DNA from 4 places in the Lysinibacillus sp. GW823-FHT02G10 genome. Region 1 is predicted to be linked to each of the others. Evidence: riboswitches for the same ligand, from Rfam matches in the RefSeq annotation. Region 1 holds a riboswitch; each other region holds the start of a gene.
The links. Region 1 has a riboswitch for S-adenosylmethionine ahead of AC1RFD_RS14410 (methionine ABC transporter ATP-binding protein). Riboswitches for the same ligand answer to the same signal wherever they lie in the genome.
Positions count from the first base shown of each region.

Region 2: it holds a riboswitch for S-adenosylmethionine, as region 1 does, so the genes downstream of both, metA (homoserine O-acetyltransferase MetA) here and AC1RFD_RS14410 (methionine ABC transporter ATP-binding protein) in region 1, are expected to answer to the same signal.
Region 3: it holds a riboswitch for S-adenosylmethionine, as region 1 does, so the genes downstream of both, AC1RFD_RS20260 (bifunctional homocysteine S-methyltransferase/methylenetetrahydrofolate reductase) here and AC1RFD_RS14410 (methionine ABC transporter ATP-binding protein) in region 1, are expected to answer to the same signal.
Region 4: it holds a riboswitch for S-adenosylmethionine, as region 1 does, so the genes downstream of both, metK (methionine adenosyltransferase) here and AC1RFD_RS14410 (methionine ABC transporter ATP-binding protein) in region 1, are expected to answer to the same signal.

Region 1 covers NZ_JBXAJI010000004.1:78,281-86,055, forward strand. The annotation lists gene AC1RFD_RS14390 (HEAT repeat domain-containing protein) at 1-487, opposite strand, end outside; gene AC1RFD_RS14395 (response regulator) at 484-1,356, opposite strand; gene AC1RFD_RS14400 (MetQ/NlpA family ABC transporter substrate-binding protein) at 1,569-2,420, opposite strand; gene AC1RFD_RS14405 (methionine ABC transporter permease) at 2,489-3,157, opposite strand; gene AC1RFD_RS14410 (methionine ABC transporter ATP-binding protein) at 3,147-4,175, opposite strand; SAM riboswitch class I at 4,258-4,361, opposite strand; gene AC1RFD_RS14415 (thioredoxin family protein) at 4,418-4,729, opposite strand; gene AC1RFD_RS14420 (toprim domain-containing protein) at 4,744-5,085, opposite strand; gene gcvH (glycine cleavage system protein GcvH) at 5,177-5,557, opposite strand; gene AC1RFD_RS14430 (arsenate reductase family protein) at 5,639-5,995, opposite strand; gene AC1RFD_RS14435 (acyl-CoA dehydrogenase FadE) at 6,179-7,775, opposite strand, start outside.
Region 2 covers NZ_JBXAJI010000001.1:1,328,138-1,335,912, reverse strand. The annotation lists gene panF (sodium/pantothenate symporter) at 1-453, shown strand, start outside; gene AC1RFD_RS06955 (TSUP family transporter) at 494-1,264, opposite strand; gene AC1RFD_RS06950 (TrmB family transcriptional regulator) at 1,390-2,172, shown strand; gene AC1RFD_RS06945 (hypothetical protein) at 2,195-2,581, shown strand; gene AC1RFD_RS06940 (nucleotide excision repair endonuclease) at 2,634-3,005, opposite strand; SAM riboswitch class I at 3,209-3,320, shown strand; gene metA (homoserine O-acetyltransferase MetA) at 3,444-4,379, shown strand; gene AC1RFD_RS06930 (GerAB/ArcD/ProY family transporter) at 4,419-5,567, opposite strand; gene AC1RFD_RS06925 (hypothetical protein) at 5,599-5,832, opposite strand; gene AC1RFD_RS06920 (Ger(x)C family spore germination protein) at 5,837-7,036, opposite strand; gene AC1RFD_RS06915 (spore germination protein) at 7,062-7,775, opposite strand, start outside.
Region 3 covers NZ_JBXAJI010000010.1:27,690-35,464, reverse strand. The annotation lists gene AC1RFD_RS20275 (tetratricopeptide repeat protein) at 1-1,229, shown strand, start outside; gene AC1RFD_RS20270 (globin-coupled sensor protein) at 1,860-3,152, shown strand; gene AC1RFD_RS20265 (protoporphyrinogen oxidase) at 3,392-4,786, shown strand; SAM riboswitch class I at 4,886-4,986, shown strand; gene AC1RFD_RS20260 (bifunctional homocysteine S-methyltransferase/methylenetetrahydrofolate reductase) at 5,076-6,923, shown strand; gene metH (methionine synthase) at 6,916-7,775, shown strand, end outside.
Region 4 covers NZ_JBXAJI010000002.1:463,444-471,218, forward strand. The annotation lists gene mnmM (tRNA 5-(aminomethyl)-2-thiouridylate-methyltransferase MnmM) at 1-508, shown strand, start outside; gene AC1RFD_RS12130 (alanine/glycine:cation symporter family protein) at 570-2,078, opposite strand; gene AC1RFD_RS12135 (alpha/beta hydrolase) at 2,205-3,011, opposite strand; gene AC1RFD_RS12140 (gamma carbonic anhydrase) at 3,145-3,657, shown strand; gene metK (methionine adenosyltransferase) at 3,837-5,033, opposite strand; SAM riboswitch class I at 5,292-5,410, opposite strand; gene pckA (phosphoenolpyruvate carboxykinase (ATP)) at 5,800-7,386, shown strand; gene AC1RFD_RS12155 (alpha/beta hydrolase family protein) at 7,452-7,775, opposite strand, start outside.

The sequences.
Region 1 (7,775 bases):
AAAGCGAGTATATTTTCAATAACTGGAAATGTTCTTCATCTGTAATGTTATTTTTTTCGAATTCTTGGCACTTCGTTAGCAATTCATCTATTTGTAAGTCTGCAATTCGATAGAGGGCATTCATTCGAATACTCCATCGTTTACTGGATAAATCTTTTTCGTAGAATGCTTTTAAATATTGATTGGAGAATTGTTTAATTTTTAGTTCCACCTGTTCATTCCTTATATTCTTTAAATAGGATGAAAAAATTTTTTCAATAGCTTCTACTTGGGCGCTTCCTCTAGGTACCAATACGATACTAAATAATGCGTTATTGAATAAGTAATCATACCAAAATTGAGAATAATTTTGTAAATAACGGTCACGAACTTTTTCAAAATAGCTTTCACGCTGTCGCTGAACAAGTAAATACATAAAAAAGATAAAGAGCACAACTAATAAAAAGGAAATTATTGCTAAAATTGTCGAAACAGTCAGCTTGATCATTGCCAAAACCTCGCAAACGTTCTTTTAATTTTGGCTTCTAGCAAACGTAAATTAAATGGTTTGACAATATATTCATCAACACCGCCCTCATAAGCATTAAGCGCTGCCCCTTCAGAATTGCGTTCTGACATCATATAAATAATAAATTTCTTTTCATTTGGCATATGTCGTAAGATATGCAATATTTCTAAGCCATTTTTCAGCGGTAAAATATCATTCATAAGAATTAGATGCATATGCCCTGATTTATAATCATCCGATTGCAAAAAGCTATAGCCATCCTCATAAACCTTTACATCTAAAGAAAAATAAGGGATATTTATTTGCTTAAGCGTTGACTCTAATACTTGTCTAAAAATGGCGTTTTGCTCAATAATACTAACTTTCACTAATTCAGTTGGTTGCTCACAGTAATCCTTTACCTCTGCTATACTCCATGTTAATTGCTCATCCCCTGATAACATCTGTTTATTTTTATTTAACAGCTCTTCAAAAATAACGTTATTATTTCTTATTTCTGTTATAGAGGCCTTTAATGCAATCTGTTGGAACTTCCGTTCTGCTTTTAAGATGGCAAATATTCGTTTTAAAAACGCCCTAGCTTCTACATCACTACTTTGTAAAAAGAAGATGCCCCAATGATCCCCGTCGGATAATTGAAAAAGCAAGTCTGTCTTGCGTATTTTTGATTGTAAAAACGAGGTAACTTGATCATTCACATTTTCATTCAGTTGTGTAGCATTAGCTGTTTTTAAAAAGACTGCTGTTATAGTAAGGCGTGATCTAATAACACTTTCTCGCCATATTTTAAAGTAGCGCTCTACTTCATGTTCTTGCATGATGTCATGGGTGAATTTTATATCATTCATTAGAATCACTCCATCTAGTTTTTTCTTATTATTACTTTCTATCATTTATTTCATAGATTAACAACATTACTATAGTAATAAATATGACTAAACAATATCTAAACATAAATAGACGTCATAAAAAATACATAGTTTCTCATCAATTTAACTACAAATAAAAAAGAGTACATAAGTCGTTAAACTTATGTACCCTTTTATAAAATTTTTAATTCTTATTTTACCGGTACTACTGCACCTTTCCACTCTTCTAAAATGAAGTCTTGGATTTCTTTAGATGTTAATACTTCTAATAATTTTTTAATTTCAGGTTTTGATTCATCACCTGCACGTACAGCGATGATGTTAACATATGGAGATTCTTTATCTTCAAGAGAAATAGCATCTTCAATTGGGTTTAAACCGTTATCGATGGCAAAGTTAGAATTGATAAGTACTGCATCGCCTTCATCGTTTTCGTACATTTGTACAAGCATTTCTGGGGCAGTATTTGCATCGAATTTAAAGTTTTTAGGATTTTCTTCAATATCCTTTAATTCTGCTGCTGTTTTATCAATGCCTTCTTTTAATTTGATTAAGCCTTTAGCCTCTAACAATGACAGCATACGACCATGGTCAGATACTGAGTTAGAAAGTAAAATTGTTGCGCCTTCAGGCAGGTCTTCTAACGTTTTATATTTTTTAGAGTAAATACCGATTGGTTCAATATGAACGCCACCTGCATTAACGAAATCATAGCCATTGTCTTTAATTTGTAGCTCTAAGTAAGGAATGTGCTGGAAATAGTTTGCATCAATATCTTTTGACTCTAAATCTTGGTTTGGTAGAACATAATCTGTATACGTTTCAATTTTAAGGTCTATGCCTTCTTTAGCTAAGATCGGTTTTGCTTTTTCTAAAATAACTGCGTGCGGTGTATTAGAAGCACCTACTTTTAATGTTACGTTTTCTTTGTTATCTGTTTGATCGCCAGATGCTGATTTTTCATCTTCTTTTTTATCTGTACCGCAAGCTGCTAATGCTAGTACAAGTATTGATAAAAATAATCCTGCTAATAACTTTTTCATTTATGACACTCCCTTTTATTTGTTTAAAATATGTTAGCGGTAAAAACCGGAATAACCCCTTTTTCTTGCTAGCGTTTATCAATTTTCTCGGTAATTAAATCACCAATCCATTGAATAATAAATACGACTACTAAGATCAAAATAGTTGCCATTAATGTCACATCTTGGCGATTTCGCTGGAAGCCGTCTAAGAAAGCTAAGTTACCAAGACCACCTGCACCAATAATTCCTGCCATCGCTGTATATCCTACAAGAGCAACAGCCGTTACAGTGATACCAGAAATCAAAGCTGGTAATGATTCAGGAACCAATACTTTCCAAATAATCGTAGAAGTTTTTGCTCCCATTGAACGGGCTGCTTCAATCACACCTTTATCAATTTCACGTAACGCAATTAATACCATACGAGCATAAAACGGTGCTGCACCGATAATTAAAGCAGGTAACGCCGCATTGGCACCGCGAATTGTACCTAGTAAAAACTTCGTAAATGGAATTAATAAAATAATTAATACGATAAATGGAATGGAACGGAAAATATTAACGAGTGATCCTGTTAAAAAGTTAACGATTTTATTTGCCCATAACTGATTGGGGCTAGTTAAAAATAGAACAATACCAATGACTAACCCAAGAATAAATGTCACAACCGTTGATATAGCTGTCATGTATAAAGTTTCATACGTAGCTTGCCACATATTTTCCCAGTCTACATTCGGAAAGAGATTAGTTAGCATTTTCAATCACCTCCGTCTGTACTTCCACTGTATTTAAATAACGAAGGGCTTCAGTGACGTTTGTCTGAGAGCCATCAATTTGCACAATCAATGTACCATATGCACCATTTTTTGTTTGCGAAATATTTCCGTGAACAATACTTACTTCTACATCAAATTGTTTCACAAGATGTGAGATGACAGGCTGTTCTGTTTTTTCACCAACAAAAATCAATTTGACAAGTTGTCCAGTTGGATAGTTTGTTTTAATTTGTGCTACCGTATCCTGTGTTTCCTTAGTGTCTGTAATTTGAGATACAAACTTCTTAGTAATAGCCGCCTGTGGGGCTTGGAAGACTTGTAATACCTCACCACGTTCCACAATTTCGCCTGCCTCCATCACCGCTACACGATGACAAATTTTGCGGATGACATGCATTTCGTGGGTAATCAGGACGATTGTTAAGCCTAAGCGTTCATTTATATCTACGAGTAAATCAAGAATGGCATCCGTTGTTTCAGGGTCGAGTGCGGATGTCGCCTCATCACATAGTAAAACCTCTGGATTATTCGCTAATGCACGTGCAATTCCTACACGCTGCTTTTGTCCCCCAGAAAGCTGGGATGGATATGCCTTATCGCGCCCTTCTAAGCCTACAAGGGCAATTAATTCCTTCACACGCGCTTCACGTTGAGCCTTTGGGAAGCCTGCGATTTCTAAAGGGAATGCAATATTTTCGGCAACTGTTCTTGACCAAAGTAAATTAAAATGCTGGAAAATCATACTTACCTTTTGTCTAGCTGCTCTAAGTTTTTGCCCTTTTATCGATGAAAATTCTTGATTGTTCACCGTTACTGTTCCTGCTGTCGGTTTCTCTAAACCGTTTAATAAACGAATCATGGTACTTTTACCAGCACCACTATAGCCGATAATGCCAAAAATTTCACCTTTATTAATAGTAAGGTTGACGTCTTTGACTGCCGTTAATTCGCCATTTGCTGTTTTGTATTTCTTTGTAATATTTTGAAGCTGGATCATAGCGAATACTCCTTTTCTCATATAGAAAACCCCTTCACTCACAGACAAGTAGAAGGGGTCACGTATGATACGTTAAACCGTTCTCTCATCTTTCAAAGAAAAATCTTTGGGTGATTTGGCACCTTTTCACATTGTGATGGTTGCCGGGCTTCATAGGGCACTTCCCTCCGCCACTCTTCATAAGAGTTCGATATATTTAATGTTTTAGTAATATATTTGATACTTTACCACGCTAGTAAAGTTCAGTCAATTGATTTTTTTAACAATTCATATAAAAATGGTACGGATTGAAAAGCATAAATCTTTTCTGTCACTTTTCCGCCATCACTGATGAGTAGACATGGAACACTTTCAATTTGATGCTCATAAGCTATGTGTTCCAAAAAGTTGATATTTGCTTTACCAATTTGTAGCTGTGGCAGTAATTGCTCAATAATGGACATCATTTTAGATGCCACTGCACACGTTCCACACATCGGTGTATATAAATAAAATGCAGTTTTCTCTCCCGACTGTTTAGCCGCTTCCCACTGCTCTATTGACCATTCTTCCATTTACTCACGCAACCTTACAAAATATATTCATTATGGATTGAAAAATGTGCACGCAGTAAGATCATTGCTAGCACTTTTCTTGGTGTCGTTTCTACTTCCTTGTATGTTGGCATTGTGCGCAGATGCTCAGCCTCTGGATAATGTCTGTCCATTAATGCACGTAGCTTATCACCAGAAGTATCTGCATCAAAAAAAGTAAATAGCTCACAGCCCTCATAGGGATCCAGTAGTTCTTCTAATTGATGCACACCAATTGTACCATTCGTACATAGTATTGTAACATTCTCATTCAAAATAGGCTCAATTTGTAGCTTATCTGAGCGCCCTTCTACTATCAAGCATTTTCCCTCGAACATTACGCCACCTCCATTTAGAGATCCCCACTTATAAGTCATTATATAACAAAAAACGCCGGTAGTTTCCGACGTTTTTCGATTATGGCTTGTCTTATTCAGCGATCATTTCTTCGTATTGCTCTGCTGTCATTAGTTTCTCAACTTCTGATGCGTCAGCAGGCTCAACAACGATCATCCATGCTTTTTCATATGGTGATTCATTAACGAATTCTGGGCTATCTTCTAAATCTGCATTTACTTCAACTACAGTACCTGAGATTGGTGCATATAATTCAGAAACAGTTTTTACTGATTCTACGCTACCGAATGGATCATCTGTTTTGATTTCGTCGCCAACTTGTGGAAGCTCAACGAATACGATATCTCCTAATTCAGATTGTGCGAAGTGAGTAATACCAATACGTACTTTTCCATCTTCTACTTTTACCCATTCATGTTCTTCAGAGTATCGTAAGTCTTTAGGTGTGCTCATGCAAAAAACCCCTCCATAAATATGTAATATATTCACTTTCAGTGTGCCATACTTCTCCTATAAATACAAGGTTTAATACGGTTATTTCCAAGCTTGCTCAAAATCTACTTCTTTAAAACCTAAAGTAACTTTTTTTCCATCTGTCACGATGGGACGTTTCATTAACATGCCATCTGAAGCAAGTAGCTCAAGCTGCTCATCCTCCGTCATTTCCGCTAACTTGTCCTTTAAGCCAAGCTCACGATATTTCATGCCTGAGGTATTAAAAAATTTCTTCAAAGGCTGTCCACTAGCTTGCCAAATAGCTGTTAGTTCTTCTTTAGTCGGAGGTTGCTCTGCGATATGTACCTCTTCATAGGAAACCTCATGCTCATTTAACCACTTCTGTGCCTTTTTACATGTTGTACATTTCGGATAATGGAAAAATTGAATCGTCATTACAATGCTCCTCTTCTGTCTTTTTCTGTAGTATACCATCATAGTTGTTTTCAATGGTGAACTTCACTCTTTTTTGTAAGTTTATCCACCAGTTGTGCAAATTTATCCGCTCCTTTTACGATTATCCATCTCATATAAAAAACCTAGCTATCTTTTGCAGATAGCTAGGTTAAATTTGCACTATTATACAATATATTTTTCAGCATCAATTAATTTAACGGAAGCCTCACGCTTCTTCGCAATTAAATTGTATGGATTATTACGCGTTAGCTTACGCAGTGCAGATAATGTCATACGGGCTGCATCGCCATCCGCTGAAGCAAGAATTGTGTCTTTTGCTTCTTTTTCGATTTCTGCGAATGCTTCTTGGCAGAAAATTTGTGTGTATAGCAATTTTTGATGTGCTTTTTCAGCACCGTCACGAGCAATTGCTTTTTCTGTACGTAAGACAGCTGATTCCATTGCAAATAATTGGTTAGCTATATTCGCAATGTTTACCAATACTTCTTGCTCTTGATCAAGCTTTGCACCAAAGCGTTGTGCTGCTAATCCTGCAGCTAATACAGCAATCTTCTTGGCATTTTTCACTAAATATTTTTCTTGTGCTAACGGCTCTGTACCGATATCCTCTGGCATTAGCATAAGCAGCTCTTGCTGTAAATTTTGGGCAACTTGTAATAATGGTAGCTCACCCTTTAGCGCCTTTTTCATAAATGTGCCAGGTACAATCATGCGGTTAATTTCGTTTGTACCTTCAAAAATTCGATTAATACGAGAATCACGGTAAATACGCTCTACCTCATATTCAGCCATAAAGCCATAACCGCCATGAAGTTGGACAGCTTCGTCAGCAATATAGTCTAAAGTTTCTGAACCGAATACTTTAGCAATAGAGCATTCAATGGCATATTCAGCAATCGCTCCTGCAATTACTTTACCTTGCTTTTGCTCTTCTAGGCTTAATTGGCTTAAGCGATCCTCAAATAGGCCCACAGTACGATAGTTTAATGATTCTGAAGCATACAATTGAGAAGCCATCGTTGATAATTTTTCTTTTGTCAGATTGAAATCAGAAAGCTTTGTCTTAAACTGCTGACGTTGGTTTGTATACTGAATAGCTAACTCCAATGCACGTTTCGATCCGCCAATTGTGCCCACGCCTAGTTTATATCGACCAATGTTTAAAATATTGAACGCAATGATATGCCCACGACCAATTTCGCCTAATAGATTTTCTACAGGTACTTCGGCATCTTCCAATACTAATGTACGAGTTGATGATGATTTAATCCCCATTTTCTTTTCTTCAGGACCAACTGAAACACCATTGTAGGCACGTTCTACGATAAAGGCGGAGAATTTATCGCCATCAATTTTTGCGTAGACCACAAATACATCAGCAAAGCCTGCATTCGTAATCCACTGTTTTTCACCATTTAAAATATAATGTGTGCCAGCTTCGTTTAATTTTGCAGTAGTTTTTGCACCTAGAGCATCTGAACCTGAACCTGGCTCTGTTAATGCATAGGCAGCGATTAATTCACCTGAAGCAAGCTTAGGTAAATATTTTCTCTTTTGATCTTCATTACCGAATAGAACAATTGGTAATGACCCAATACCAACGTGAGCACCATGTGTGATAGAGAAACCACCTGCAACAGACATTTTTTCAGCGATTAAAGCTGAAGAAACTTTGTCTAATCCTAGCCCTTCGTATTCTTCAGGCACATCTGCTCCAAGTAAGCCTAATTCGCCTGCACTTTTTAGGAGACGCACTGAA
Region 2 (7,775 bases), on a different contig from region 1:
GCGACAATGTCTACGGTTAATGCTTTACTAATGCTTGTCAGCTCTACAGTTGTCAAAGATATCTATTTAAATTATATGAAGCCGAAAGCTAGTGATGCAGAGATAAAGCGTGCAAGCTTTATTGTAACAACAGTCATTGGCCTAGCCGTTGTCATCTTTGCACTCAATCCACCTGATTTATTAGTGTGGTTGAACTTATTTGCCTTCGGTGGACTAGAGGCTGTCTTTATTTGGACAGTCGTTTTAGGATTGTATTGGAAAAAAGCGAATAAATACGGAGCGATTGCGTCAATGATTTCAGGCATGTTGTTGTATATTATGATTGATCGGTTTTATCCTTCTGTCTTTGGTATGCATACAGTCACGATACCAATTGTCGCATCCTTCTTTATTTTTGTGATTGTCAGTTTGTCCACTAGTCATAAATTTAAAAACGAAAAGCTTATGATTTAACGCCAAAACGCCACAGATTTCAAATTCTGTGGCGTTTATTTTAATGCATCATAAAATCATAGGCATTTTTCGCAAGTAATGTCATTGTAACGACAATAAATAGTGTGCGGACAAAGCCACTTCCTTTCTTGATTGCCATCCGTGAGCCAAGCATAGCCCCACCAATTTGCGCAATGCCCATGACTAGACCATAAACATAATGAATTTGACCTAAGTAAGCAAACATACAAACACCAGCCACATTACTCGCCAAATTTAAAAACTTCGCATTACCAGCCGCCTTTAAAAAATCGAAGCCTACCAATAAGAAGCTAAAGATTAAAAACGACCCTGTGCCAGGACCAAGAAATCCATCATAAAAACCAATAGCAAATAATAGCAGCATAAATAAAAACAAATGTTTTTTAGATAGATTTTTTACGGTAGAGACAGCACCCCAATCTTTTTTAAAGATCGTATATACCCCAACAGCCGCCAGCATAACAAGCATTAATGGCTTTAGTAATGCTGGATTAATCAGATGCACAGTCCAAGCACCACATAATGATCCGATAAATGCTAGTGGAAAATATTTGAGGACAGAGCGAATGTCCAGCTGGCCAGAACGATAGAAAGAAATAGAGGAAGTGAGCGAGCCCATAGCTCCTGCTAGTTTGTTCGTGGCAACCGCAGCAGCTGGATTGAGCCCAACAAATAGTAAGGCTGGTAGTGAAATTAAACCGCCCCCTCCCACTACTGAGTCAACAAAAGCCGCCAGAAATCCAAAAGAAATTAATAATATTAGAATATGTACATCGATTTCAAACAACATATGACACCTCTTTAAATTTAGTTACTACTGAAATAGTAACTAATTTTATTTGCGCTGTAAACCCCATTTTTTCATTGGCAAAACTTCACATTGGTAGCCTATAATAAAGATAACGGAGGGATTACATGGAGGAATTAATCACCCAGCTGAAAGAAATGGGTTTTACAGAATATGAAGCGAAGGCCTATACGGCACTTGTTCAGCAAAGTCATGTCAGTGCTTATCAGGTTAGTAAAAATTCTGGCATACCACGTGCAAGAGTGTATGATATTTTAAATATCCTTGTAGAAAAGGGCATCGTGTTAAAAGAAGAGACCGCAGAACAAACGACCTATTCGGCAATGCCTGTGTCTGTGTTCTTACAGCAAATGCAACAGCGCTGGGAGTCGAATTTTACGTCTATAAGCGGGAAATTAGAGAAATTAGAGGAAAAAGTACAGGAAGCTGAGCCTAAAGTGGTCATGCTGAAGGGCAAGGAATCCATTATCAACTATTGTCAGTCACTTCTAAAGAAGGCGAAGAAAAAAGTGATGCTGTCGATGTGGGAAGATATGTATGATGCCTTACGTGAAGATTTGCAAGAGGTGGCGCTGCATGTTCCTGTTCATGGCATTACGTTGTATGTAGGAGAGCATCTCGCCTCAATTGACCAGCATAGAGCCACACATTATACAAAAAAAGCGTCTACACCGCATTGGTTTATCTTATCGATAGATGGTCAGGAAATGATTTATGGTCATTCTCCATCTACCCAAGAGACGGCCTTTATCACCAATGATCCGGTTCATATTTATTTGTTAGAGGATTATATATGGCATGATGTGCTCATCAATCGGTTAGTAAAACGTGATGACCAGGAGTTAGAAGACTGGATTGCTAAGGAACGTAAAGCTTTTTTCTTAGAATAGTCGTATAAGGAAGGGGAGGAACTTGAAAAAATTCGTGTTGCTAGGTTTAATAAGCCTACTAATGCTAGGAGCCTGTAATGCTACACCACCTACCGAACCACCAACGATTCATGAGCTAACGGTTGTCCCAGATAAGGTCCAAAAAAATATCGTTTCTAATGACAGAATACAACTATTACATGAAAAGGATGCTCCATATTACCTTGTTTATTATTCAAAAGGGAATGTATTGGCAAGTATTACAGCTGAGGGAAATAGGCTTATTATCCAGTTAGAAGAAGGCAGCGAGCAAAGGAAAGAGGCTCAACCCTATGTTTTTAAAGTCACCGTCAAGAATCCTGAGCTGGATACCATTGATTTGCGAATAAACGGTCAGAGTACGCCAATTGATCGTATGACCATTATGTGATAAAAGAAACCGAAATCCCTTTAGATGAGATTTCGGTTTCTTTACGTGATATCTAATAAAAGACTTTGTCTACGTTATATTTAGAGCGGAAAGTATTAATCGCATATGTTTCGTAAATTTCACGTTCCATTGGATCTTCTACTTCATAGACTTCAATTTTGAACACTTCATCACGATGGTTTTTCATCGGAGATACATTATCCTCGAAATGTTTTTTAATACGTTGACGAATTTTACGTGCTTTCCCAACAAACAATAGCTCATTCTTGTCATTATAGAATAAGAAAATGCCGCCTTTATCACGTGTGATTTTATGGAAGTCAATAAAACCGAAGTAAGGTGTGATTGGCACATCACCTGGTTTTAAATCTTGTTCACGTTGACGGATTACTAGATCTGGTTTTGGAAATTCAATTTTAATCAAACTATTCACGTTCCTCTCTCTTACTAAAAGTATATGGTAACATAATTACGGCATGTTTACCATAAATTTTAAATGTAGAAACCCCACAGATAGCAAGCTTAGTGTACATCAAATGACCAAGAAACATGCGCGTGAATCACAAAATATTCTATGAATTATTGATATTCTAACTAGTTCGTGTTACAATTCAAGATAATTAAATAATCTTATCAAGAGAAGCTGAGGGATTTGGCCCGATGACGCTTCAGCAACCTCTAACAATTGTTAGAAAGGTGCTAATTCCAGCAAAGGATTTTTTCCTTTGAGAGATAAGAGTGGACGTGAAAAAAATCCTTCTCATTCTATCTCGTATGGAATGAGGAGGATTTTTTAATTTCGTTGCATCCTACGCAAGCAAGATTTGCTAAAAGAGAGTGATTATAGAGAGGGGAAAGCAAGATGCCAATTAATATTCCGAAAAATTTACCAGCTGGAGAACATTTACGTGAGGAAAAAATCTTCGTCATGGAAGAAGATCGTGCGAAAACACAGCAAATCCGTCCATTAAATATATTAATATTAAATTTAATGCCTGAAAAAGAAAAAACAGAGCTCCAATTATTACGTTTATTGGGGAATACACCATTACAAGTGAATATTACCTTTTTGAATACAGCCACACACGAGTCTAAAAATGTGAGTAAATCCCATTTGCAGCTTTTCTACACAACGTTCAATCAGATTCGACACCGACGCTATGATGGTATGATTATAACTGGTGCGCCAGTAGAAAAAATGGCTTTTGAAGAGGTCAACTATTGGCAGGAAATTTCAGAAATTATGGATTGGTCTAAAAAGAATGTGACATCCGTGCTACATATATGTTGGGGGGCACAGGCTGCATTGTATCATCATTATGGCATTGGGAAGGTTGAGCTTTCTGCTAAATGCTCAGGCGTCTATTCCCATGTGATTACAGATTTAACTGTAGATTTGGTACGTGGCTTTAGTGATTTATTTACTGCGCCCCATTCACGCTATACATCTGTTTCGATTGACGAGGTTCGCAATCATCCAGATCTACGATTATTATCCTATTCAGAGGATGCTGGGGTATTTATTGTACAATCAAAAGATAATAAAAATATTATGATTACGGGGCATCTAGAGTATGATGCGACAACGCTAGCCGATGAATACAGTCGCGATGTGGCGAAGGGCATAGATATCGCCGTTCCTGTAAACTACTTCCCGAATGACGATCCGACACAAGTGCCGATGAATACATGGCGTGCCCATACGCATCTATTATTCTCTAACTGGTTGAACTACTATGTTTACCAAGAAACACCATATGAATGGGATTTTGTAGATGAAATCGAATATCATATTTAATTAATAAAAAGTCTAATTTCTTTTCTAGCTTAGAAGAAATTAGACTTTTTGATTGTCATTTTCTGTTTCCTGCTGAGGTGTTTCGTTATTTTGAGCCTTGGATTTACGATTGCGAATAACTACTACAATCAGCAAAAGTATGGGTAATAAAATGGTGAAAATAAAGGAAAAAATTGGCCAAATTTCATTATTATAATTAGTAGAATGCACAATATCTGGATGAACAATTTGAGAAAGTCCAATGACAATTATACCCATCGGTATAATAAGCGGACGATGATCCTTAATCTTCAAAATTTGTGCAAGGCCAACAACGGTCGTATAGAAATACATAAATGTACGAATATATATAGACGTAATCCACATAAATGCCATAATGATTTCAATGCGCTGTAAAAAATTCCCTATAGATATTCTTTGCGCTAAGGCATAGCTAGGAAATGTCCTTGATGCAGTGTTTTCAGGACCTAATACAAGAATCGATAGGACAATCAACGTAACTAAGACGATTCCGCCAAGGATTGCCCCAATATATAGCCCTTTCTGTGCAGACGGCTGTACATTGACGCCAGTAGGATAGAGCATCAATAATACAATTAATGGAAAGGAAAAGATACTCATAAAGCGTGCAATACTATAAAACATAGATGCTTTGGTCGCTTCTAGTAGAGGCTGAATATTCTCAAATGTAATTTGAGGGGTAATACTAATGACGAAAAAAATAAAAATAAAGATAAACAATGGGAAGAGGATTTCTGCCGAACGGGCAAAGGTCTCAATCCCTAAATAAGCGGCATACATAATAAGGATACTGAACAGTAGGGCAAATGCTAATGTCGGTGTCTCTGGCATAACTTCCGTTTTCATGAAAATACCGATAAAATAAAGTAATTCTCCAGCCGAAAGAAAGGTCATAATCAGGAAACAAATCGCTGTGATTTTCCCGAAAAAACGCCCAAGAATTTTTTCATTGGCCTCGATAAAGTTTAGGGACGGTGTTTGATTGGCCAGTGTTAAAAATAATTTTAGAACCAGTAAACTGAGCAGAACACCAATGCTTGCCGCTATCCAAGCATCTTGCTTAGCGGCACCAGTAATACTCGAAGGGATAATTAAAATCGCTGTACCGATAGAATAGAGAAAGGTAACGATTGTAAACTGTCTTGAACTAATTATCTCTTTTTCCATCAAGCTACCCTCCGTTTCTCAGTCCATCTTTCTATTTTGTGAATGACACAATGTAATCCCTAATTGGTGTGAAGATAAAGGTAATCAAATCTAATGGGCTAGGAATATGGATTTTAAGGGCAATCCCCATATTTAAAGCCGTTCCAATAAGTAGCAAAAAGGAGAATACAATAATGGCTTTTCTATCCTGTTGCTTTTTTAGCTTTGGAATAAAAACAAGAGCAACAATGATTGCAATAATCAAGATAGCTACGGCTAGTACCATCTCATTACTCCTCCTTTGGCTTGTTTAATAATGAATTTTGCATCGTACCTGAACCTTGGGTTGTTACCTTTACATGAACAGCCACTGCTAAATCTGGAAAAATGGAAGTCCAGTCATCCTTGATTTTTTTCCACTGCTTTGGATCTGCCCGATGTAGGGCATCCCCAAATCCAAAAACATCGACTTCATATTGCTGTTGAATTTTCTCTACAGTTTTTTCAATGCGTTCATCAATACCCTGGGCTGTTTTTTTATTAACGTAATCAATCGATTTATTTTTGGTAAGATCGATAACACATTCGACCTCTCCAACATTCTGCTCTACATTAATATGGACATCGATTTTCGGTTTCCCGTTTTTAAATGACCCTTTCACCTTTGTAGTGGATTGGGTGATTTCAGTAGACAAAGTCCCTTTATTAGGACAGGCGATGATTTCTATCGTACTTTGAATTTTGTCATTAAGAAAACTAATACTTTTGCTTTCGCTCTCAGTCAGTAGCCCTATATATTTATCCCCTTTAAAGACTGCTAAACCTGTATAACGTAATAGCACAGGTGTTTTAACACGTTGCACATTTGTTTGATCTACCCCTAATTTCTTATCCCCATGAACTTCAATAGCAGAAATTAACGCCCCTTTATGCTTATTGCTTAATGTATTGACTAATTCATCAATATTAACAGCTATCGTGGAGCCCCAAGCCTTCTCAGAGACATCAAGAGAATTTAACATTTTATTAGCAGGAACTTTTTCGATGGGTGTTAGTACATTTAATACTTCCTTTGCTGTTGCATCGTGAGACATAATGACGTCGAAATCCTTACGAAATTCATGGTCCCTTACAATTAAATCAAGTGCATCACTAATGCCTTCTTTCGCGAGATCTTCCCCTAATACAACCACTTGAAGGTGGGCAAAATAAGGTTTTCGAGCTGCAATAGTCGTCATTTTCCGAATGGCTTCAAAGATGGTCTCGCCTCTCGAATGATAGCTAACGACAGGAGAGCGTTGAGTGGAAGCTTGGCGCACTGAGACTTCACTAGGATCAACAATTTGAACTGTAATTTCATATTCCTCATCTATTTTGTCAATGCCAAATGCTACGACTATGGCCAATTCATTTAATTCACGCTTACTCCAGCAGCCACTTAACAGTATTGTGAGGATACATAGTAAGCAAATCCAGTTTATTTTTGCCATATTCCATTCCTCATTTATCCAGTTGTTATTTCCTGCTTTTTACATTGATATATTTATGTCCTCTAACAATATTTTTTTGATTGACCAAACGAGGTCGTGTAAGTAACTTTCTACGCGGGAACAGCAGAAACGCATCCTTCTGATCCTGTAATACCAACGGTGCGAATGGGCTTAAATAAGGTACACCAAATGAACGAATGCTACATAGATGAAGAATAATTAGCATAATGCCAAACATTACACCGAATAAACCAAACATAGCAGCTAAAATCATTAATGGGAAACGTAGTACACGAATCGTATTCGATAAGCCATAGGCAGGGAATAGAAAGCTACAAATCGCTGTTAAGGCTACAATAATTACCATTACAGCGGAAACGACGCCTGCATCAACTGCTGCCTGACCAATAACTAAAGTACCTACGATGGATACCGCAGGACCGATTGTTCGAGGCATACGAAGTCCAGCTTCCCTTAAGACCTCAAAGGCAACCTCCATAATAAGCGCTTCTACTACTGCAGGAAAGGGTACGCCTTCCCTTTGTGAAGCAATGCTAATTAACATGGGTGTCGGTAGCATTTCCTGATGAAAGGTAGTAATCGCCACATACAAGGATGGTGCTACTAATGCTAGACTGATACCAAAGAAACGCAAGATACGTACAAGTGAGCTAATCATCCAATGCTGATAATAATCTTCTGCTGATTGTAAAAAGGATGTAAATAGCGCTGGAACGAC
Region 3 (7,775 bases), on a different contig from region 1:
TTACACAAACTCAAGATCAGTGGTTTGCTCAAAATATAAAATTACTTACATTCGCTGAAGTTAACCTAACAGCCTTGCAGAAAATACTGTATCAAGTAGTACGAGGGTTATTAAAAGAACAGCAACAACGTCATTTACAGATTGTCCATACAGTGCAATCTCAATCGATACAGGAGAATGTATTAACGCTGTTGGCAGAATATGATGATGTCTTGCGCGATGCCATTCCACAGCCTATCTATATACTCATTTGGCAAATTTCTTCGCTAGAAAAGTTAAAAAACAGCTTAGAAGTAGTAGATGATGTGCTTGATATTGTAGAGTGGTATTTTCGCCATCAAGATGAACAAGTTGCTGCTCTAGATGAAGAGGATTTAGATCATGAGCTCATTATTGATTTGTATAAAGAAGCGGTTGAAGAGCAGGATGGGGATGCCCAATATCAACTGGGTGAATACTATAATTCTAGAGAGGGTAAACATTTTCAACCTGAAAAATCATTGAAATGGTTTGAGCTAGCCGCTGCCCAGGGAAATGCAGATGCTCAATATATGCTTGGGAATTTTTGCTTTGGGGGCATAGGTATGGAGGAAAATTATTCCCTTGCCTTTTCATACTATGAAAAAGCAGCTTTGCAGGGACATGCGGATGCTGCCAATAATTTAGCAGATATGTACTTTAATGGCGAGGGCGTAGCAACGAATTATACATTAGCAAAAAAATGGTTTGATTATGCTGCACAAAAGAATGTGGCAGAGGCAATGTTTACGTTAGGAATAATTTATGAGCAGGGGTTAGGCGTTGAGGTAGATGAGAAAGAAGCTTTTAACGCCTATAAAAAATCAGCTGAGGCAGGGTATGTGGAAGCACAATATCGACTTGGTGGAATTTATTTAGAGGGGCGCTTAGGCCAAGCGAAAGATGTCAATCGTGGTCTGTTTTGGTATGAAAGAGCTGCGGAGCAATATCATGTAGACGCCTTTTATGATTTAGGTTATATATGGAGTAATGGTCTGGCAGGAATACGCAATCTCGAAAAAGGTATTCATTGGTTTAAGCAGGCTGCACTTCAAGGAGATGTGGAAGCCAAGCTACAATTGGGGCATATTTTTAATAAAGATACAGGGTTAGATAGAAATCTGAAAGAAGCTATTAAATGGTATGGACTCGCGGCAGATGCAGGATCCGAAGAAGCGGCTAAAATATTACAGGAACTTAAAGGATTGTAAATTTAGTGTTAAAAAAACATAGGCTTTTAGAATGATTTATAATGCTAGGGTATATGGGTATTTTAGTCTAAATCATACTGCTTTTTACGAGTATTTAGATAGATCATGATTGAGGATAAAAAATATTAGTATAGTGAAATTTGAAGATGATCGATAAAAAAGTAGAATAAATATAAAGCAAGTAAGCATAATAAACAAAAAAATAGTTAAAAAAGCTACCCAATAATATTGTGGTAGCTTTTTTATAGTTTATTACGCTTTATTTAACAACAAGGACTTTTTATACATTTTGTGTAAAAAAATGGTATTAATAAGATTGACAGTCATTTATAAAATGATTAATGTAAATGAGTGATTTTGAAAAGAAGCATACGTAAATAATTTACTGTTAGTCATGTAGGGACTATATCTGTTTGCTGAGAGCAAATGACCTTAGGATAAATTGAGCAAATGGGTACCCGACATACTTTTGGAGGAAGTTTGTCATACGGAATTGCGCTATCGAATGTAACCATTAAATCTGACTAATCAGATTTTATCGGTATTTTTTCGTGTATCCATCAATATGTTAAAAGGGATTTGATGTTTCTCAGCCTGATGAAAGTAAACGGAATGAAAGAGGGAAGATGTGTGATTTTTCAAAAACAAAGAAAGACGAAGGTATTGGATTTACAGCAATACACAGTGAAAATGGATTTGTCCTCTCGTCAATCGATGGCGAAGCAAATTGAAATGCTGAACTTAACGAAGAACGACTTACAATATTTAAAAGCTTTCCAGCCAATAGTTATGGATAATGTAGATCACATCGTAAACCGTTTTTACAACATGATTGGAACAGAGCATCATTTGGTAGATATTATCAGTCATCATAGTTCTGTAGAAAAGCTTAAAGTAACATTACGGCAACATATTATTGAAATGTTTAACGGAACCATTGATGAGATGTATTACCAAAGGCGTGTAAAAATTGCAAAGGTGCATGTCCACATTGGGCTTAGAACACAGTGGTATATCTGCGCATTCCAAGATTTATCGATATCATTTATTGATTTAGTCGAAAAAAATATAGAATTTCCACAAGATCAATTTAATACGATCAGAGCTATATCGAAAATTTGTAATTTTGAGCAACAACTCGTTTTAGAAGCTTTTGAAAACACTGTGGAACAACTGAAAGAAAAAATGGTTCATGAAAAAGAAGCGATTGAACGACAGATTGTAGATTCTTCGGAAGCACTTGCAGCTATCTCGCAGGAAACCAATAATTCATTTTGCTGCTTAAGTAAGCAATCTGACGAAATTAAACATTTGGCAAAAAAATCACTCGATGTGTCTACACTGGCTGAAAACCAAGCACTTGAGGGTCGCGAGCGTTTAAAAAATCAATCACAAAATATGCTCAATATTAGTCATTCTCTTCATGATATAGAAGAAAATATTGAACAATTATCAGGTATGTCTAAGGAAATGGAAACAATTATGAGTGTTGTGACCAATATTGCGAATCAAACGAATCTATTGGCTTTAAATGCTGCAATTGAAGCAGCACGTGCTGGGGAAGCGGGAAAGGGCTTTAGCGTAGTGGCCGATGAAGTACGTAAATTATCAATTCAGACAAAAGAATCTGTTACAGCGGTGGCTTTGTTATTGAAAAAGACAGGTGAACGAACAGAGAAATTAGAGTATTCTTTGACCAACATTCAAGATGAAGTTGCAGCAGGTGAAGAAAATATGTTACAAACTGAAGGCCAATTTACGAGTATATTGGGAGCCATGACAGAAGCAAAAGATCAAAATGAGTGTATGGCAACAAAAATACAAGCAATTGTAGGCATATTAAGTGAATTAGGCACTTCATTTACTGAGGTAACAAATTCAGCTGAAAAATTAGCGAGCTTTGCGCAAAATTTAAAAGGATAGACTACTAACATTTACATTCTATTTTTCATATTTTTAGACGTAATAAACACTATAGTACCTATTTAAATGTTTGTTGTGAAGTTATCGCTATAGAGGATCAATTTTATAGAGATTCAGAAAGTAAGAGCTATTTCACTGATGAAATAGCTCTATTTTTGCTAAATTTGTAAAGGGTTTACGTAATTTTCAATGAAAAAAGGATTATACTGTAGAAAGAATGAATAATAGGGGCGGTTATGATGAAAACAGTTGTTGTTTTAGGCGGCGGTATTACAGGACTATGTACAATGCATTATTTGCAACGTCAAGTGAAGGAACATAATTTAAATGTTCGTCTAGTGCTTATAGAAAAAAATACATATTTAGGAGGCAAATTATATTCAGCACATGAACAAGGTTTCATCATGGAAACGGGTGCTGATTCTATTGTAGCCCGTCATCAAGGCGTTATGGAACTCGTGCAGGAGCTTGATTTTGAGGCGGAATTAGTTTACAACGAAACAGGTATTTCTTATATTTATACGAATAATGAGTTACATGCTATTCCGGCAGATTCAACTTTCGGAATACCGATGAGTGTAGCATCCTTAGAGGAAAGTACACTTATTTCCGAGCAGGGAAAAAAAGAAGCGTTGAAGGATTTAACATTGCCAAACAATGGCTTCACAAAGGAAAGTTCAATTGGTGAATTTTTAACTTACTATTTAGGAGAGGAACTGGTGAAAAACCAAATTGCACCAGTCCTTGCAGGTGTTTATTCGGGAGATTTACATCAGCTTTCTATTGGCTCTACTTTACCGTATTTAATTGATTATAAGAATGATTTTGGAAGTATTATTAAAGGCTTTGATGCGAATCGTGAGCAATTTGTTAAAGCAGCGAACAAAAAATTTATATCCTTTAAAAATGGTTTATCTTCTTTAATTGATCGACTTGAACAAACCTTATCCGATGTAGAAATTATCAAGGGTGTTACTACACTAAATGTTCAAAAACAAGATAAGAACTACACAATTTCCTTAGCTAATGGTGAAATTATTGAGTCAGATTATGTCGTTTTAGCATTACCGAACGATACTGTACAAAATCTGCTACAGGATGAATCTTTAAACCGCTATTTTGACCAATTTACGACAGCGTCAGCGATTACTATCTATTTAGGTTTTGATGTGCCAGACGCTAAATTGCCAGCAGATGGAACGGGCTATATTGTTTCCCATAATTCAGACGTAACTTGTAATGCGGCAACTTGGACTAGTCGTAAATGGAAGCATACATCGAAAGAAAATAAATTACTTGTGCGACTCTTTTATAAGAGCATCAATCCAGCCTATGAGCAACTACGCGCCATGACGGATGAAGAATTGGCAGCAGTTGCTTTAGAAGATGTGAGAAAGAGCCTAGGAATAGAGGAGCAGCCAACCGTTGTGAATGTAACAAAATGGATTGATCAAATGCCTAAATATGATCTAGCGCATCGTGAAGCATTACAAGGATTACTACAAGAATTACATGAGAAATATCCTAATTTATCGATTGCAGGGTGCTCGTATTTTGGCGTAGGTATTGGTGCTTGCATTCAAAACGGGAAAAAAATTGGTGAAGAGCTTGCAAAGGAACTTGCCAATTTCTAAGGTTTTAAGTGGAAAAAAACTTTGTTATGTGAAATAGTCTTGACTCATTCGTCAGTAAACGATATGATTCTTTTAATTATTTAAAAAATTCATACTTAATTCTTATCAAGAGAAGCAGAGGGACTGGCCCATTGAAGCTTCAGCAACCAACTTTATTGTCAGGTGCTAAATCCAGAAGACCGTTGAGTCGAAGATGAGAAGGAACAACAATGATGAATCGTTAAAGCCTTCTTTTTTTATGAAAGAAGGCTTTTTATTATATAGAGACATAGGAAGAGAGGCTAATTTTATGGGATTGCTTGAAAGGTTAAAAACGCATGTATTGACGGCAGACGGTGCAATAGGCACAGTGCTATATGGCTATGGATTGGAGTATTGCCATGAGGAAATGAATGTTCAGAGACCCGAGTTAATTGAAAAGATTCATAGAGAATATATTGCGGCTGGTGCTGACATCATTCAAACGAATACGTACGGTGCAAATGCCATTAAATTAGCTCGCTATGGATTGGAATCACGTGTCCAACAATTTAATGAAGCTGCTATCACCATCGCAAAACGAGCAGCGGCTGATGGCGGTCAATTTGTTTTAGGAACAATTGGTGGTATTCGGGGAATTCGTAAAAGTGATGCAACCTTGGATGAAATATTAGCGACTATTGAAGAACAAGCAAGCGTCTTACTTGCAGGGAATCCAGATGGCCTTTTACTTGAAACTTATTATGATTTTGAAGAATTAACAGCAACCTTAAAGATGCTACGAGAAAAAACAAAATTGCCGATTATTGCACAAGTTTCTATGCATGAGCCCGGTGTTCTACAAAATGGGATGTCTTTAAATAATGCTCTCCATGAGCTTGAAGCCCTAGGTGCTGATATTGTTGGTGTCAATTGTCGACTAGGTCCACACCATACAATTCAGGCATTTGAAGGTGTAGAACTTCCTAATAAGGCATTTATGTCGGCCTATCCAAATGCATCACTTCTGGACTTAGAGGATGGGCGTGTCGTTTATGAATCAGAAGCTGATTATTTTGGTCGAGCGGCTGTTGAATTGCGTGATCAAGGTGTACGTTTAATAGGGGGCTGCTGTGGTACAACACCCAAACATATTGCAGCAGCAAAGAAGTATTTAGAAGAGTTATCACCGGTTCAGGAGAAGCTTGCGAAGCCTAAAAAGATTGAGATTGTTCGGGAAGCGGAGCCAACAAAGTATGAGCCTCTTCATGAAAAAGTTAAACGTGAACGTTCTGTCATAGTAGAGTTGGATACGCCTAGACATTTAGAGATTGATGGGTTCCTTGAAGGAGCAAAGCAATTATATGATGCAGGTGCAGATGTAGTTATGATGGCAGACAATTCATTGGCCTCTCCACGTATTAGCAATATTGCAATGGGCGCATTGTTGAAGAGCTCACATGGTGTACGCCCACTAACTCATATTACATGTCGAGACCGTAATTTAATTGGTCTACAATCTCATTTAATGGGGTTAAATGCTTTAGGTATTCATGATGTGTTGGCCGTTACGGGTGATCCAACGAAAGTAGGAGATTTCCCAGGTGCGACAAGTGTTTATGATGTATCTTCCATGGAGCTAATCCAATTAATTAAGCAATTAAATGAAGGGGTCTCTTTCTCAGGTAAGCCACTTCGTAAAAAAGCAAATTTCTCAGTTGCTGCTGCATTTAATCCAAACGTCCGTGTGTTAGATCGTGCTGTGACACGCTTGGAGAAGAAAATTGAGCATGGGGCAGACTACTTCATTTCTCAACCAGTATATACGAAAGAGAAAATTGTAGAGATTTATGAGGCAACAAAGCATTTACAAGCTCCAATTTACATCGGTATTATGCCTGTTACGAGTTATAAAAGCGCTGAATTTTTACATCATGAAGTGCCAGGTATCAAATTATCTGAAGATGCCTTAACAAGAATGAAAGCATGTGGAGAAGATAAAGAAAGGGCAACATTGGAAGGGATTGCTATTGCCAAAGAATTAGTAGAAGTGGCTACGCAATATTTCAATGGGATTTACCTTATTACACCATTTTTACGTTACGATGTGACACTAGAGTTGATGAAATATATAGAGCAATTGGATGAACAGAAAAAAGGAGTAAGTATACATGGCTAAGCACTCGATTGAAGAGCAACTAGAGAAACGTATTTTAATTCTTGATGGCGCAATGGGAACAATGCTACAAAATGAAAATTTATCAGCAGAGGATTTTGGTGGCGAGGAACTTGATGGCTGTAATGAAAATCTTGTGCTTACTAGACCAGATGTTATTGAAAAAATTCACCATAAATACTTAGAGGCAGGCGCAGATATTATTTGTACAAATACATTTGGTGGGACGCCTCTTGTGTTAAATGAATATGATCTTGGCACAAAAGCAGAAGTAATTAATAAGCGTGCAGTGGAAATTGCTCGCCAAGCAGTGGATCGTTATTCCACATCAGATTGGCCACGTTTTGTTGCAGGGGCTATGGGGCCAACAACAAAAACGTTATCAGTAACAGGTGGTATTACATTTGAAGAGCTAGAGGAAAATTTTTATGTACAGGCAAAAGCATTAATTGAGGCAGGAGCCGACGTTTTGTTATTAGAAACAAGTCAGGATATGCTCAATGTCAAAGCAGGCACACTTGGCGTAAAGCGCGCTTTTGCATCAACGGGAAAAGAGCTACCTGTCATGATTTCAGGAACAATAGAACCGATGGGTACAACGCTTGCAGGGCAAACAATTGATGCCTTTTATATTTCGATCGAGCATATTAAACCATTATCAGTTGGCCTAAACTGTGCGACGGGACCTGAGTTTATGACGGATCACATTCGTTCATTAGCAGAGCTTTCAACAGGCTATATTAGCTGTTACCCAAATGCTGGCTTACCAGATGAAGAAGGGTGTTATCACGAATCACCAGAATCGCTATCACAAAAATTAAAAGGCTTTGCAGAAAAGGGTTGGCTTAATATTGT
Region 4 (7,775 bases), on a different contig from region 1:
TGTTGATGCAACTGCTGGAAACGGCCATGACACATTGTTTCTGGCACAGCTTGTTGGGGATGAAGGGCAAGTTTATGCCTTTGATGTCCAAAAAGAGGCGGTTGACGCGACACTCCTCCGACTTTTAGATCATGGTTTAGAACATCGAGCACTCGTTTTAAATAAAGGGCATGAAGAAGTTACGCAGTTTGTACACAAGCCAGTAACTGCGGCAATCTTCAATCTCGGCTATTTACCTGGTAGCAACCATGATATTATTACAAGACCTAATACAACAATCCAAGCCATTGAGAATATATTAAAGCTCTTAAAAGTGGGCGGTTTGATTGTTCTTGTTATTTATCATGGTCATCCAGGTGGAAAAGAAGAGCGTGATAAGGTCATTGATTATGTAAGCCAACTGCCACAAAAATATGTTCATGTCTTAAAATATGCATTTCTGAATCAACAAAATGATCCACCCTTCGTCATTGCATTAGAGAAAATGAAAGAACATCCTATTCAATAATTACATGCTAAAAGGCGATCAGCTAGTTTCTATCAAACTAGCTGATCGCCTTGCTCTTTATCTACTTGTTATTGCGTTTTTCATTATAGTCAACCCAGAAATCTGCACCTTTAATTCCTAGTTTACGAGGATCAAAGACTGGGTCTTTTCCTTCTTTTTTCTGTTTCTCGTAATCTTTTAATGCGACAATAGCTGGTTTCATGATAATTAAAATAGCTATAACGTTAATCCAAACCATCAAACCAAGACCTACATCTCCCATTGCCCATGCCAGACCAGACGTACGGATTGTACCATAAAAGGCTGCAACTAAAATGGCAATTTTCGCAATCCAAATGAATACCTTTTCTGTGCTACCTCTAAATAAGTAAGCGACATTTGTCTCTGCAATATAGTAGTAAGCCATGATTGTTGTAAAGGCAAAGAAGAATAACGCAATGGCTACAAATGGAGCACCAAAGCCAGGTAATGATGAGTCAACTGCATATTGTGTATAGGCTGCACCTGCTTCAATACTTTTCGCAAAAGTCATTTGCTCATCGCCTGCTAATCCACCACTATTAAATTCTCCAATATGGATAAATGGATCTGCTCCCTCAGCTGCCTTTTCATCTTGTACATTGTACATGCCTGTAAATAAAATCATAAATGCCGTAGCAGAACAAATTAATAATGTATCAATATAAACAGACGCCGCTTGTACAATTCCTTGCTTAGCAGGATGTGATACTTCCGCAGCTGCCGCAGGGTGAGCACCAGTTCCTTGACCAGCCTCATTAGAGTAAATTCCACGTTTAACACCCCAAGCAATCGCTGAACCAATAATGCCTCCAAAAATTTCTTGAGCCCCAAATGCACTAGAAAAAATTAATCCGATAACCGTTGGTACTTGTGAAATATTCATAAAAATAATGATAATGGCCATAATGATATAGGCTAATGCCATAAACGGTACAATAATCTGGGCAGCATTTGCGATTGATTTAACACCCCCGATGATAATAGCACCTAATAAAACAACAATAATAAGTCCTGTGATCCATGTTTCCAAACCGAAAGCGTTTTCAACAGCACCTGCGATGGCATTCGACTGCACACCAGGCATCAAAATTAACATTGCTATTAAAGCCGCCACAGCAAAAATAACTGCAAACCATTTTTGGCCCATTCCTTTTTCTATGTAAAAGGCTGGTCCACCACGATATTCTGTATCTTTCTCTTCTTTATAGATTTGAGCTAATGTTGACTCTACATACGCGGTAGCCGCACCTATGAAAGCGATTGCCCACATCCAAAAGACAGCACCAGGTCCTCCCATTCCAATCGCTGTCGCAGTACCAGCAATATTACCTGTACCTACACGTCCTGATAATGCGATAGACATTGCTTGGAATGAAGATATTCCCTTTTCTGACTTCTCCCCTTTAAACATTAAAACAAACATATCTTTAATGTGCCTTACTTGTAGGAACCTTGTAATAATTGAGAAAAATAACCCAATTAATAAGATGCCATAAATAAACCATGGTCCCCATAAAATACCATTCAACTTCTCTACAATTACATCCATTTTACCCCTCCAATTTGAATTACCTTACTTTAAGTCATTATAGTATTACACTTTTCTGAAAATTACAATATTATTTTTAAGTAACAATATTTAAGTAAGTAACCTAGTAAATGGAAGGGTATAAACCTATTTAATTATATAACCAATTCTTCGAAGAGCATTATTAATAAAATCTCGTATATACATAAAAATCTCTTCGCGCTCTCCCTCATGAAATAAATTATGATAACAATTTGCCCATTCTTTAAACTGAAATTCCGTGAATTCCTGTTGATGAAGCCAATTTCGAGTTTGGCGAGTGTCCGTAATTTTATCCTTCTCAGCTGTCATAATTAGCATAGGCATATTAGGCATTTCACCTTTAGGCAGCATCACTAAATTTTTCATCATCTGCTGAAGTTCTCGATACCATTTCACAGAAACAACAGACATGAGGGGTACATCATCTTTCATTTCTTCTCTGCCTTCAACACTACGCGTTAATTTCTCTAATGTAATATCATGTGTCAACTTAACATTGGCTGTTAACGCACTTAGACTTGTTAAAGCATTTGTTAATTTACCTGGTAATAGCTTTAGTTGCAACCAAGGTGATGTTAAAATAATGCCTGCACATTCATATTGTCTCTTTTGCAGTGTATGGAGGATTAATGTTGCACCTAGTCCATGCCCTATTACAAAGGTTGGTAAATTATATGAAAAAGCATTTTCAATCAGGTTTCTTGTATACTTATTGTACAATTTGAAGTCTTCATCATGGACTCGAGCAAACCTTGCATTACCTCCATGATTCGGTAAATCTCCCATGACTATGTGGAAGCCTTCTAATCTTAATTTCTCTATCAGCCATGCATACCAACGGTGATTTTCATAAGCACCATGAAGAATAGCAATCACAGCTTTTGCTTGTCCATCAGCTTCCCATTTCCACATTACATAGTCCTCCTAAAAAATGATTACACTTTGATTATATCGAAATAAATAGCACATTTTAATTTTATATTTCCATAAAGTTGCGTATTTGATACGATAATACTACATTATAGAAAGAAAAGAGGCGATTTTCATGATTTATCCATTTAAAGATAAAACGCCAAAGATCGATCCGTCTGTTTTCATTGCTGATTACGCAACTGTTACGGGCGACGTAACAATTGGCGCCGAAACAACTATTTGGTTTAATACGGTTATTCGTGGTGATGTTTCCCCAACGATTATTGGTAAACGTGTCAGTATCCAGGATCTTTGCTGTTTACACCAAAGCCCAAAATATCCGCTCATTATTGAAGATGAGGTAACAGTTGGACACCAAGTCACTTTACATAGTTGTACAATTCGCAAAAATGCCTTAATTGGTATGGGATCCATTATTTTAGACGGAGCTGAGATTGGAGAAGGTGCATTTATTGGAGCTGGAAGCCTAGTACCTCCTGGTAAAGTCATTCCTCCAAATAGTTTAGCATTAGGTCGTCCAGCAAAAGTTGTCCGAGAATTAAATGCTGAAGATAAAGAGGATATGGAACGCATCGTACGAGAATACGCAGAAAAAGGTCAATATTATAAATCACTTCAGAAATAAATAACCTACACAAAAAATCAATACTAACGAAAAAATCCCTCGCGTTTTCGTGTACCGAATATGTTCACGAATCCTAGCGAGGTATTTTTGTAAAAAAAACAAAAGGAGCAATGTTGCCCCTTTGCTTATTAATACATCAGAATAATTTTCTAATGACTTCATTACTTTAGTTCAATAGTTTATAAACGTGCTTTTTCTCGTAGCGCGTCTGCTTTATCAATTTGCTCCCATGGTACATTTAAATCTGTACGACCAAAATGTCCATACGCAGCAGTTTGTTTATAAATTGGACGACGAAGATCAAGCATTTTAATGATACCTGCTGGGCGTAAATCGAATAACTCGCGTACCCATTCAACGATCTCGCTTTCTTTCACTCTACCTGTGCCAAATGTATCGACAGCAATGGAAACAGGCTGAGCAACGCCAATCGCATAGGCAAGTTGCACTTCAGCACGCTCTGCTAAGCCAGCTGCTACGATGTTTTTTGCTACATAACGTGCTGCATATGCCGCCGAACGGTCTACCTTGGTTGCATCCTTACCTGAGAAGGCACCACCACCGTGACGTGCATAACCACCGTATGTATCAACAATGATTTTACGTCCTGTTAATCCAGCATCACCTTTTGGCCCACCAATTACAAAACGGCCAGTTGGATTGATGAAGTATTTCGTATTAGCATCTAATAATTCACTCGGTACAACTGGTGCAATAACAAATTCTTTTAAATCTGCTTGAATTTGTTCAAGTGTTGCTTCTTCATCATGCTGTGTTGAAATAACAATTGTATCCACGCGAACCGGTACATTATTGTCATCATATTCAATCGTTACTTGCGTTTTACCATCAGGACGTAAATAGGCAAGTTCACCTGATTTACGTACTTCTGTTAAACGGCGTGCTAATTTGTGTGCCAAGCTAATTGGTAATGGCATTAGCTCTGGTGTTTCATTACATGCATAGCCAAACATTAAGCCTTGGTCACCAGCACCAATTGCTTCTATATCAGCATCTGTCATAGAGCCTTCACGTGCCTCTAATGCCTGATCAACACCTTGAGCTATATCAGGTGATTGTTCGCCAATTGCCACAAGCACCGCTAAGTTCTCAGCATCAAAGCCATATTTACCTCGTGTATAGCCAATTTCAGCTACAGTGTCACGAACAATACCTTTAATATCCACATAAGTAGAAGTAGTAATTTCTCCTGCTACTAATACTAATCCTGTTGTTACAGTTGTTTCACACGCTACACGTGCATTTGGATCTTCTGCTAAAATAGCATCTAAAATGGCATCCGAGATTTGGTCACAAATCTTATCTGGATGTCCTTCTGTTACACTCTCTGATGTAAACAGTCGACGGTTTGTCATTTGGTTTTCCTCCTAAATACTCTTACAATAAGTAGTTGTGTATGAATACGGTACTCATTACCCATGTCAAGTCCGCTCCTAAGGATTGAACTCTCAAGCCGTTACTGCTGCTTTTAACACGAGGATTTCGAAAGATCCGTCATTATAATAAGGAAAGAACTACATATACTTACCTTTACATTGATTTATAGCAATAAAAAAATCCTTTTCTCACGTTACTTTACATGAGGAAAGGAATAATGACTGCGTAACCTTTCACTCTTATCGTTCAAGGGATGTTCCCTTGCATCAGGTTGGCACCAACGCATGTCGTGAAATAGTTCATGCAGGTTGCCGGGTTTCACAGGGCCTGACCCTCCACCAGCTCGGGATAAGAGTATCCGTTCAATCTCATGTTACTGAAAAGGTCGAACGTTGTCAAATATTTTCTTATGTATTACTGTATAGAAAGGAAAGAACTTATTACACAAAAACTTTTCATACTTGGATGATGATGTAAATAGAAGCAAATTAATCCCTACAACATACCTAGCTACTTGTGGTAACATATGTGTGGCTCAATTTTCGTGCCTAATTACAGTAGGATTGATGGTATTCTACTCGAAAAACATTATTTTTTGTCAGTTTATTGAAAAGTGGTAAAAACTCTAAAATAATTTCTTAATTAGTATAGATTATTTAAGCAATTGTGTTATACTATTTTTGAAATTAAGAAAAAATCCCTCTAAATCAAGGGAATACTATAAAAAAGGATGGTATTTAATCGATGAATTCAGTAGAAATTGCAAACGAACTGAAGGAATTATTAAACGGCGGTAACATAAATGTTCAACTTTCAGTACCACAATTAGCAGAAAAAGCTACATCTCGTGGTGAAGCAATGTTAACAGTAGATGGCGCAGTTCGTGCAGAAACTGGCAAATACACTGGTCGTTCACCTAAAGATAAATATACGGTAGAAGAAGAAAGCACAAAAGATCAAATTGACTGGGGTAAAGTCAACCAACCGATTTCTTCTGAAGTGTTCGATAACCTATATGTAAAAGTAATAAAATATTTAAAAGAACGTGACGAGTTATTCGTATTCAAAGGCTTTGCAGGTGCTGACAAAGACTCACAATTAAGCATTCAAGTTATCAATGAATACGCATGGCACAATCTTTTTGCTCATCAATTATTTATCCGTCCAACAGCAGATGAATTAGCTTCTCATGTTGCCGACTTCACTGTCATCTCAGCTCCTAACTTTAAAGCAGATCCTGCGGTTGATGGTACTGCTTCTGAAACATTCATCATCGTATCACTTGAAAAGAAAATTATTTTAATTGGTGGTACAGAATATGCTGGTGAAATGAAAAAATCTATCTTTGGTATCATGAACTACTTATTACCACAACAAGGTATTCTTTCAATGCACTGCTCAGCAAACGTTGGTGAAGCTGGCGATGTAGCGTTATTCTTCGGTCTATCTGGTACTGGTAAAACGACGTTATCAGCTGATCCTGATCGTAAGCTAATCGGTGACGATGAACACGGTTGGTCTGATAATGGTGTATTCAACATTGAGGGTGGCTGCTATGCAAAAACAATCAACCTTTCTGCTGAAAAAGAACCAGAAATCTACAATGCAATCCGCTTCGGCTCTGTATTAGAAAACGTAGCTGTTGATCCAGAAACTCGTATTTGTGACTATGATGATGGTTCACTAACAGAAAATACACGTGTAGCTTATCCAATCCAATACATCGAAAATATCGTTGATCCTTCTGTTGCAGGTCATCCAAAAACAATCATCTTCCTAACAGCTGATGCATTTGGCGTGTTACCTCCAATCAGTAAATTAACAAAAGAACAAGCGATGTATCACTTCCTAAGCGGGTTCACTTCTAAACTTGCTGGAACTGAACGTGGTGTGACTGAGCCAGAACCAGTATTCTCTACTTGCTTCGGGTCTCCATTCCTTCCACTTCCTGCAACAGTATACGCAGAAATGTTAGGACAAAAAATTGACGAGCACGGTGCACAGGTATACTTAGTAAACACTGGTTGGACTGGTGGCGAATATGGCACAGGTAGCCGTATGAAACTATCTTACACACGTACAATGGTCCGTGCAGCAATCGATGGTAAATTAGCAGATGTTGAAACAACACAAGATGCTGTGTTTGGTTTACACATTCCAAAAGCAGTTGAAGGCGTACCTTCAGAAGTGTTAAATCCTCGTGAAGCTTGGGCAGATAAAGCTGCATACGATGCAAAAGCTGCTGAGCTTGCAGGCTTATTCAACGAAAACTTCAAGAAATTCTCAAACGTTTCTGAAGCCATCACTACACTTGGTGGTCCATTAAAATAACGTCTATATAAAAGACAAAGGGAACAATTTATTCGTTCCCTTTGTCTTTTTGTTTTCTCTATGCTTTATTGTTGTTTCATCCACTTGCAAAGAGCACGGACAGTTTCACGATTTTTTGCTGGTGGATATTGATGTGCATAGTTAAGATCATACCAAGTTTCGAATGATTTATTTGCTTCCTCTAAAAAAAATGCCAATTGTCTGGCATGTTCAATATCCACATTTTCATCACGATAGCCATGAATGATAAGAACGGGAGCTGTTATACGCTCTATCTCAAAAAGTGGTGTTCTTGCATCATACGCTTCTGGTACACGATTAGGTGTTCCTCCAATAACACGCTTCATCATTCTGCGCATATCTGTACGCTCCCAATAAGTGGCCGTTGC